Regions from separate parts of the Clostridium moutaii genome, predicted to be linked through region 1. Evidence: riboswitches for the same ligand, from Rfam matches in the RefSeq annotation. Region 1 holds a riboswitch; each other region holds the start of a gene.
What was found. A riboswitch is a leader RNA that binds a small molecule or an ion and turns the genes downstream of it on or off. The one in region 1 is predicted to bind S-adenosylmethionine.

Region 1 (3,283 bases):
GAAAATATTTATTATTTTGCCAAGTATACTGTTAATAATTTTATTCTCCAGTATACCTCCCTCTTTTGTAACAACCAGGGTGACTCCCATGACTGTTCCAACTACTGTTGATATGATTCCTGAAATGGCTACCATATAAAAAGTTTCAAATATTGCTTTTATCATCTCAGGATATAAGGTCACCAAATTTGGTGCTATCTTTCCTAAAAATTCAATCATTATTTATCACCTTCACAAAATTTTTTTAATCTGCATATTTTAAGTCTAATTATTTCCAACCTTTAATTTAGCATCATCTTTTTTAATATCCACATATTCCACATGTATATTGTTTTCCTCTAAGTACCTTATTGAACTATTTATTCCTTCATCCGTACCGCTTAATTTTACTATTAAGTTTCCTATAGGTACATTTTGGATGATCTCTATATTTCCAAACAGTATACTGGCATCTATTTTAAACTTCCTGGAAATCTTTGAAATAAAAGCTTGGCCTGTTTTTTGCCCTGTAAAAGATATTTTAACAATACTTTCTCCTTCCGTTATTTGTTTTAGTTCACCTACAGAGTTTCCCTCTTTGAGGAAATCGTAGATTTTTTCATAGTGAAATAATGAGGATATAAATTTCTTTGTTATATTGACTTTTGGATTTGTAAATATATCTATAATATTTCCTTCCTCCACTATTTTACCGGAATCTATTACTGCAACCCTTTGACATATCTCTTTCACAACTTCCATTTGATGGGTTATAACTACTATTGTCAATTTTAATTTTTCATTGATGTTTTTTAAAAGTTTTAAAATTGCCTGAGTTGTTTGTGGATCCAAAGCGGATGTTGCTTCATCGCATAAAAGCACTTCAGGGTCATTTGCCAGTGACCTGGCAATTCCAACTCTTTGTTTTTGTCCACCGCTTAACTGTGAAGGGTATACATTTATTTTGTCACTTAATTCCACCAGTTTTAAAAGATCCAGCACCTTTTTTTCTATGTCTTTTTTACTCAAACCCTTTCCCTTTAAAGGATAGGCCACATTTTCAAATACCGTTCTGTTTTTCATAAGATTAAAATTTTGAAATATCATTCCAATTTTTTCCCTACTTTTTCTCAGTTCTTTTGAAGATAAACGAGTTAAATTCTTTCCATTTACAATTACTTCTCCGGAAGTTGGCTGTTCCAATAAATTTATACAACGAATCAAGGTACTTTTCCCGGCACCACTATATCCTATAATTCCAAAAATTTCACCAGCTTTAATATGAAGATTAATATTTTTTAAAGCTTCAACTGTATTAGTTTTACTTGTATAAATCTTGTTGATATTTTTTAGCCATATCATCCTTTTTCCTCCTTTAAAATTTCAACTAATTTTTTCAAAATCATATATTGCAATTTTGCAGTAATTTCATATATAAAATAAAAAACCTCTTCATACAAAGAAGAGGATGCAAGGCATAAAAAAAACCCGCGGAAGGGTTTTTATGCCTTTCCTCATCTTTCAGAACAACGTTCTGCTGGATTTAGCACCATCACATATATGTGGTTGCTGAAACTTCAAAGGGCCAGTCCCTCAGTTTCTCTTGATAAGGATATATTTAATTTTTACGAATTTATTTTATAAGTTAGATTATACAACTTATTTTTATTATGTCAATACGCAATATTAATTTTTTTATTATTGACAAAAATAACTAGAAGTTCTATTATGTTTAATAGTCAATACAATATGTAAAATTCTTATCCAGAGAGGTGGAGGGAATGGCCCTTTGAAACCTCGGCAGCAGATCCTATTTAGGATACTGTGCCAATTCCAACAAGTTTATTCTTGAAAGATAAGAAGGGAAATCTACAAATAAGTATATATCTCTTCTTTATTTCAAAGAAGATTTTTTTATTTAAAGAGGAGGTTCATATTATGAGTACAAACATTATTAAAAATTTTCAGCATGAAATAATCAATGAAATTGAAAGCAAGAAGGACACTTATATAAATATAAGTCACCTAATACACAATCATCCTGAAATAGGAAACCAGGAGTTTTTTTCTTCCAAATTGCTTATAGACGCCTTGGAAAAGGAAGGTTTTTCCATAGAAAAAGCTGTGGCAGGACACTCGACTTCCTTTATAGCCAGGAAAAAGTCAAATAAAAATTCTGGTGCCGTTATAGGATATTTAGCCGAATATGATGCTCTTCCTAATTTAGGCCATGCTTGCGGTCACAATATCATAGGTACAGCAAGTACAGCAGCAGCTATTTCCCTGTCAAAGCTCATAGATGAAATTGGTGGAGAAATTTTAGTATTTGGAACTCCTGCCGAAGAGGGCGGGGAAAACGGCAGTGCAAAGGCAAGCTTTGTAAAGCATAATTTATTTGATGGTGTAGATGCATGCATGATGATCCATCCTGGAAATAATAATTATAAAACAGTTAAGTCTTTGGCCAACGATCCCATTCAATTTGAGTTTATAGGGAAAGCAGCTCACGCAGCAGCTTGTCCCGAAAAAGGTATAAATGCGCTGGATGGAGTGATTCAATTATTCAATGGAATAAACGCCTTAAGACAGCATGTCACAAGTGATGTGAGAATACATGGCATTATAACTGATGGAGGATATGCGCCAAATATTGTTCCCGATTATGCTAAGGCCAAATTCTTTATACGCGCTGCTGAAAGAAGTACTTGTGATGAGGTCACAAAAAAGATTATAAATATTGCCAAAGGTGCAGCTTTAATCACCGGTTCTAAAGTCAACATAAGCTTTTTTCAAAATGAAATAGATAATTTCCTACTAAATAGTAAATTTGATGAAGTATTTGCAGACAATCTTAAATTACTTGGAATTAATTTGGATAATAAAATACCTGAAGGCCTTGGTTCCACGGATGCAGGTAATGTAAGCCATGTTGTTCCGACTATTCACCCCCATATAAAAATCGGTGATGACAAACTAGTAGGACATACTCCTGAATTTCGTGAGGCGGCAATATCAAAACAAGGTGATGAAGCTCTGTTAATTGGAATTAAAGCACTGGCTCTCACAGGGCTCACTCTGCTGACAGATAAAAACAAGCTTACTGCAATTAAGGAAGAATTCAATAGGCAACATTCTTAATAAAGTCCATGGATCAGAAATTACTATAGGATATAATTCTGTAGTAATTTCTGTCTTTCAATTATACTACTTAAACCCTATAAATATAGTTTATTGTTTTTAGTTAGTCACTTTAAAGATAATAATTTTTTCTGTCATGCCGTCATAATTTTAGTAGTAACTAAAT
Region 2 (3,283 bases), on a different contig from region 1:
AAAAACCTATATCTTTGAATATAATTATAACACATAAGTTTAATTTTAAAAAAGCTCTGTAAATTTGCATACAGAGCTTTTAAAATTCTAGATATATTTTTTTATATCATCAACTTTATTTAATTTTTCCCAAGGTAAATCTATATCGGTTCTTCCAAAATGCCCATAAGCTGCAACCTGTCTGTATATAGGTCTTCTCAAATCCAAATCCCTTATTATAACAGCTGGCCTTAGATCAAATACCTTCTCTACTATGCCCACTATTTCCTCTTCTGATATTTTCCCAGTGTTGAAAGTATCAACAGTTATAGATACAGGTTTTGCTACACCTATAGCATATGCAAGTTGTATTTCCAGCTTATCGGCAACACCAGCAGCTACCAAATTTTTTGCCACCCATCTTGCAGCATAAGCAGCGGATCTATCCACCTTGGTTGGATCCTTTCCTGAAAACGCTCCACCACCATGTCTTCCATATCCACCATAGGTGTCCACTATTATTTTTCTTCCTGTAAGACCAGAGTCTCCCTGAGGTCCACCAACCACAAACCTTCCTGTTGGATTTATGAAGTACTTAGTATTTTTATCCAAAAATTCCGGTGACACAACAGGCTTTATAACATGTTCAATTATATCACTTTCAATTTGTTCTTTAGTTACCAGTTCATCATGCTGGGCGGATACCACTATAGTATCAACTCTAATAGGTTTATTGTCATCATATTCTATAGTCACCTGGGTTTTTCCATCTGGCCTCAAATAACTTAAAGTCCCATCCTTTCTAACCTGTGCCAATCTTTTTGCCAGCTTATGAGCCAGACTTATAGGCATAGGCATATATTCTGGAGTCTCATTAGTGGCAAATCCAAACATCATACCTTGATCTCCTGCTCCTATGGCATCTGTTCCCTCCATCTGTCCTTTTTTAGCTTCCAGGGACTGGTTGACCCCCATAGCTATATCTGATGATTGTTCATCAATTGAGCTCATCACTGAGCAGGTATCACAGTCAAATCCATATTTAGCTCTGGTATATCCTATTTCCCTTACAGTCTTTCTAACTATTTTAGATATATCAACATAACATTTAGTTGATATTTCTCCCATAACCAAAATCATACCTGTAGTAGTAGCAGTTTCACATGCTACTCTTCCGTAAGGATCTTGTTTTAATATAGCGTCCAGAATTGCATCTGAAATTTGATCGCACATTTTATCTGGATGACCTTCTGTAACTGACTCAGACGTAAATAATTTTCTCATTTTCAATACCTCCATACTGTATAAAAAAATAAAAACCTCTTCAAATAAGAAGAGGTTAAATAATTAACTGCTCTCTTATCTTGCAAAATTAACTTGCAGGAATTGGCACCTTGGCAAAATTTCTACTGGTTGCCGGGTTTCATCGGGCCTTTTTCCCTCCGCCTCTCTGGATAAGAGTTTATATTATAGATTTACAATAATTATAAAGATTCTAATAAAACAAAAAACACCCTAACAGTGCTTTTTTATGGTGGAGGAAGATGGATTCGAACCATCGAAGTCACTGACAACAGATTTACAGTCTGCCCCCTTTGGCCGCTCGGGAATTCCTCCGCATTTGGTGCTGGCAGTAGGCTTCGAACCCACGACCTACTGATTACAAGTCAGTTGCTCTACCTGCTGAGCTATGCCAGCTTATTTTGTTATAATGTGGTGGGCACAACAGGGCTCGAACCTGTGACCCTCTGCTTGTAAGGCAGATGCTCTCCCAGCTGAGCTATGCGCCCATAATATTTGGTGGAGGAAGATGGATTCGAACCATCGAAGTCACTGACAACAGATTTACAGTCTGCCCCCTTTGGCCGCTCGGGAATTCCTCCACATTTGGTGCTGGCAGTAGGCTTCGAACCCACGACCTACTGATTACAAGTCAGTTGCTCTACCTGCTGAGCTATGCCAGCCTATTTATTTCATACAATTACGCCCACATAAAACATAAAGGCGTTTAACGTAGTTTAGTATACATTTTTGTGCAATTATTTTCAAATTTCATATTACATTAAAATCTAATGTTAAATGTTTATTCCTTCATGTATCTCATTATTCCTTTAGAAATCATATACCTGTGATTTAGACATAATATTTTACATAATTCCATCATATAAATTATATATAGTATTCTCTTTGGATATTATCCATAGATAGGTATTGCATACATAAAAGAAGGTGAATATATTGAATAAAGTAAAATCTAACTATAAAAATCCATTGGCATATTACGATTTAGCCTATTTTTTAAAGGATCACATCAACAAGGATACCATTATTGTATGTATCGGTACAGATAGATATATAGGGGACTGTCTTGGCCCCTTAGTAGGTACTCTGCTAAAGTGCAAGCACTTTCCTCTGCCAGTTTATGGCACAATTTCAGAACCCATACATGCTTTGAACATTGAGAGTAGACTAAATGAAATAAAGTTACTTCATCCTCATAACAACATTATAGGGATCGATGCCTGTTTAGGAGATTCCAAAACCATTGGAGAAATACAGGTAAGGGACTTTCCCGTTCATCCCGGCAAGGGAGTAGGAAAATCCCTTCCCAATGTAGGGGATTCCTCAATAATAGGCATAGTTGATTCAAATGGCAATGAAGATATATTTAATAATACCAGCAATATACGTTTGAATCTAATTTTAAATATGGCCGAAGTAATACTTTATTCATTAATTCATTCATATTATCTCTATTATAATAATATCTTATTGTAAATATATAGACAAATTTTTTAACACCAATAAAATATCCTCAATCTATTAAGGTTATATCATCACCGGTAAAAATAACTTCCATTTTGTCCAAATACTCAAGAACCTTTCCTGTGCCTAAAGCTACACAGGATATTGGATCTTCAGCTACATAAACAGGCACATGAGTTACTTCCTGTATTAAATCACTTAATCCATTTAGCAAGGCTCCTCCTCCAGTCATAACAATACCTTTCTCAGCTATATCAGCGGATAACTCTGGAGGAGTTTTTTCCAATACCGCCCTAGCTGTATCTGCTATAGAATTTACAGTTTCCTTCAAAGCTATTCTCATTTCTTTAGATGATACTTCCATATTTTTGGGGAGCCCTGTAATTAAATCTCTTCCCCTTATTTCCATACTTATCTCTTCATCTTTGTTAAATGCAGAACCTATATTTATCTTTAAGTCTTCTGAAGTCCTTTCTCCAATCATCAATTTATGTTCTTTTCTAATATATTTCATTATGGATTCATCAAACCTGTCTCC
Region 3 (3,283 bases), on a different contig from region 1:
TGCCGGGTTAATATTGAATAATATAGCATGGCCTTGCCCGGAAGATTATAGATGCCTTAACCAGATACCCTTTATTCAATCTATAATATTAGATCCTCCTTTTATAATTTATCCGAGGAAAAATAAAAGAGATGGATTTTTTAGCGAATGTGAATCCAATCCTCTAATAGGGTGCTCTTTAAATCCAAATCACTGGTTTTGTTACCCGGCAAAGGTGGGAAACCTTTTGGCATATATATATTTTCACAGGGATTTTATGGCCCATGGGGTTACGTTGTGTAATTTATTTGAAATGGCAAGTGAAGAAGAATATAGAGGAAAGAAGCCGGATATAATTTATGTGTTTGGGGCTAGAGATAATTGTGAGAATATAAAGACTATTTTTTATGATGATGCAGAAAACAATATAATGCTTGGATATATAAATTATAGTGAAGATATAGATTATTTTGGTTATATGAAGAAAATGACATTGACTCTTCATAATCTTATAATGATAAAGAGAGGATATTTACCAATACATGGAGCTATGGTAAATATAGTAACAAAGGATAATAAGGTAGCTAACATAATTATAATGGGAGACAGTGGTGCAGGAAAATCAGAAAGCCTGGAGGCATTTAGGGAATTGGGAGAAGAGTATATAAGTGATATGACTGTAGTTTTTGATGATATGGGTACGGTTAAAATTGAAGAAGGTAATAAACCATTGGCTTATGGTACTGAGATAGGAGCTTTTGTGAGGCTAGACGACTTGGATACGGGATATGCATTTAGACAGATAGATAGAAGTATATTTATGAACCCTGACAAGATAAATGCCAGGCTGGTCATTCCAGTTGCCAGTTATACGGAGATTACAAAGGGATATCCTATAGATTTATTTTTATATGCAAACAATTATGAAGATGGTGATGAACTGGAATTTTTTAAATCTACAGATGAAGCTATAGAAGTGTTTAGGGCCGGAAAGAGAATTGCCAAGGGAACGACTACTGAAAAAGGACTTGTGGGTACTTATTTTGCCAATCCATTTGGACCCGTGCAAAAGGAAGAGGAAACAGATAAAATACTGCGCAGATATCTGGATGAGTTTTTTAAGTCAGGTATAAAAGTTGGTCAGCTTAGAACTTGTTTAGGTATAAGCGGCAAAGAAAAGGAAGGGCCTAAAAAGGCTGCTTTAAAATTATTAGAAGAAATAAAGAATCTGTAAAAAATATTGTGATTTATCAAAAACATAAGTTGACAAAAAGTTAATGTTTTGATATCCTTTATTTAATTAAATATTATAATTCTTATCGCGAGAGACTGAGGGACTGGCCCTATGACGTCCAGCAACCTAAAATTATATTTTAAGGTGCTAATTCCAGCAGGTAATACCTGGAAGATAAGATATAGAAGTACGCAAATCTTCTTATAGCTTATCTATAAGAAGATTTTTTATTAAAAAAAATTGGAGGAATTGAAGATGAGTGTAGAAAGTGTAGTTAATTATTTTTTAGATAGGGGTATTGAGAATCCGGTATTTAAGCTTCCACATAGTGGTGCCACGGTACAGCAGGCTGCAGAAACCATACATACAGATCCCAAATATATAGCAAAAACATTGGCATTTAAGCTTAAAAATGAGGATATAGTAATAGTTATGAGGGGTGATTTAAGAGTTAGCAACAAAAAATTTAAAAACTTTTTTAAAACCAAGGCAAAGATGCTGGATCACGATGAAGTATTGGAAGTCACAGGTCATCCTGTAGGAGGTCTATGTCCTTTTGGGTTAAAAAATCCTATTAAAGTATATTTAGATGAATCTATAAGGGATTTTCAATACGTATACCCTGCCGCTGGTTCAAGGGAATTTGCTCTTAAAATAGAGCCTGAAACAATTAGCAATTTAGTTAATGGACAGTGGATAGATGTTTGTGAAAGTTGAATGAATTTAGGGTAAGTATGATATGTGCTCTAAACAGATTGACAGGCAGGATTAAAATTTTATATTGCTTATGTGTAGATTATATGGTAAAATTAATGTCATTAAAGAAAAATAAAAACTTGAATGTTAAAAGGGAGTAACTGCCTATATTGGTGATAAAGTCAACATACTGACCTTTGGGTCTGGCTTTGTCGTGGCTGATTTCAGTCAAGCGAGACTTTTAACACAATGGTTCTATCATTGTGCTATAAAGTCTTTTTTAGTGTGATTATTTATGCTAAAAAAGATTTTAAGCAGGATAGAAATTCACTGTGTTAGAAGCCTTTTTATTTTTATATATAAATTTTAAAAGGAGGTTACTAAATGACAATAATTATTAAAGCATTATTACTTGTAGTTGTGGCAGAAATGGGTGATAAAACTCAACTGCTTGCTATGGCTATGGCTGGTAAGTACAAAGTAAAACAAGTATTGATGGGGGTGCTTGTTGCTACAATTTTCAATCATGCTCTTGCAGTAGCAGCGGGAAGTTATCTGAATTCCATTATACCAATGAACATAGTAAAAATTGTAGCTGCAGTATTATTTCTAATCTTTGGACTTTGGACATTAAGAGGAGATAAAATTGATGAAGTGGATGAAAAAAAGAATAAATTTGGTCCAGTTGTTACAGTAGCAATAGCTTTTTTCCTAGCAGAAATGGGTGATAAAACTCAACTTATGACAATAACAATATCTGCACAAAGTAATCAACCAATATTTATATTAATGGGAACTACAATAGGCATGTTAATTGCTGATGGTATAGGTATTATAGGCGGGGCATGGATGTGCAAGCATATCCCGGAAATATACATAAAATGGATAGCAGGAATTATATTTATATTCTTTGGATCAGTTACTATTTACAACGCTGTTTCTTTCTGGTCACCTGTATATATAATTTTATACATACTAATACTTATGGTATTAATATATTTATTCGGTGTTAAATTCTCACATCATAGTCAGGTCTGTAATATAGCTTTGCCGAATAAAAATGATCCAAAAGATAAATTAATTTAATACTTATCTAGCTGCCGCAATTATAAATGCCGGTGCATTATTATTTTCCAAAGCTGAAATAAAAGCCCTTATCTCGGGGCTTTATTTTTCTTTCTAATTGAATAACCAAAAGAACCAAGTGATTTTGAATTCAAACTATAATATTCTCCGTGGCTGTAGCAAATAAGATTTGCCTTATCAAAATGTATTTTGTTATTTGAATCCAATAAATTTTCATCTATTTTAACATTTAAAACTTTAAGTAGGAATAAATCATGGGTTCCAAGAGGTGTAACTGATTTTACTTTA

Region 2: another riboswitch for S-adenosylmethionine. It lies ahead of metK (methionine adenosyltransferase); the one in region 1 lies ahead of AB8U03_RS06680 (methionine ABC transporter ATP-binding protein).
Region 3: another riboswitch for S-adenosylmethionine. It lies ahead of AB8U03_RS14865 (YbaK/EbsC family protein); the one in region 1 lies ahead of AB8U03_RS06680 (methionine ABC transporter ATP-binding protein).

What each region holds. Positions count from the first base shown of each region.
Region 1 is NZ_JBGEWD010000005.1:28,604-31,886, reverse strand. It holds gene AB8U03_RS06685 (methionine ABC transporter permease) at 1-219, opposite strand, end outside; gene AB8U03_RS06680 (methionine ABC transporter ATP-binding protein) at 265-1,341, opposite strand; SAM riboswitch class I at 1,491-1,592, opposite strand; SAM riboswitch class I at 1,737-1,841, shown strand; gene AB8U03_RS06675 (M20 family metallopeptidase) at 1,918-3,117, shown strand.
Region 2 is NZ_JBGEWD010000002.1:183,797-187,079, forward strand. It holds gene metK (methionine adenosyltransferase) at 88-1,263, opposite strand; SAM riboswitch class I at 1,336-1,440, opposite strand; tRNA gene AB8U03_RS03605 (tRNA-Tyr) at 1,512-1,596, opposite strand; tRNA gene AB8U03_RS03610 (tRNA-Thr) at 1,602-1,677, opposite strand; tRNA gene AB8U03_RS03615 (tRNA-Val) at 1,694-1,769, opposite strand; tRNA gene AB8U03_RS03620 (tRNA-Tyr) at 1,778-1,862, opposite strand; tRNA gene AB8U03_RS03625 (tRNA-Thr) at 1,868-1,943, opposite strand; gene yyaC (spore protease YyaC) at 2,218-2,757, shown strand; gene mreB (rod shape-determining protein) at 2,795-3,283, opposite strand, start outside.
Region 3 is NZ_JBGEWD010000019.1:6,179-9,461, reverse strand. It holds gene AB8U03_RS14870 (phosphoenolpyruvate carboxykinase (ATP)) at 1-1,213, shown strand, start outside; SAM riboswitch class I at 1,293-1,394, shown strand; gene AB8U03_RS14865 (YbaK/EbsC family protein) at 1,469-1,930, shown strand; gene AB8U03_RS14860 (TMEM165/GDT1 family protein) at 2,294-2,995, shown strand; gene AB8U03_RS14855 (flavin reductase family protein) at 3,064-3,283, opposite strand, start outside.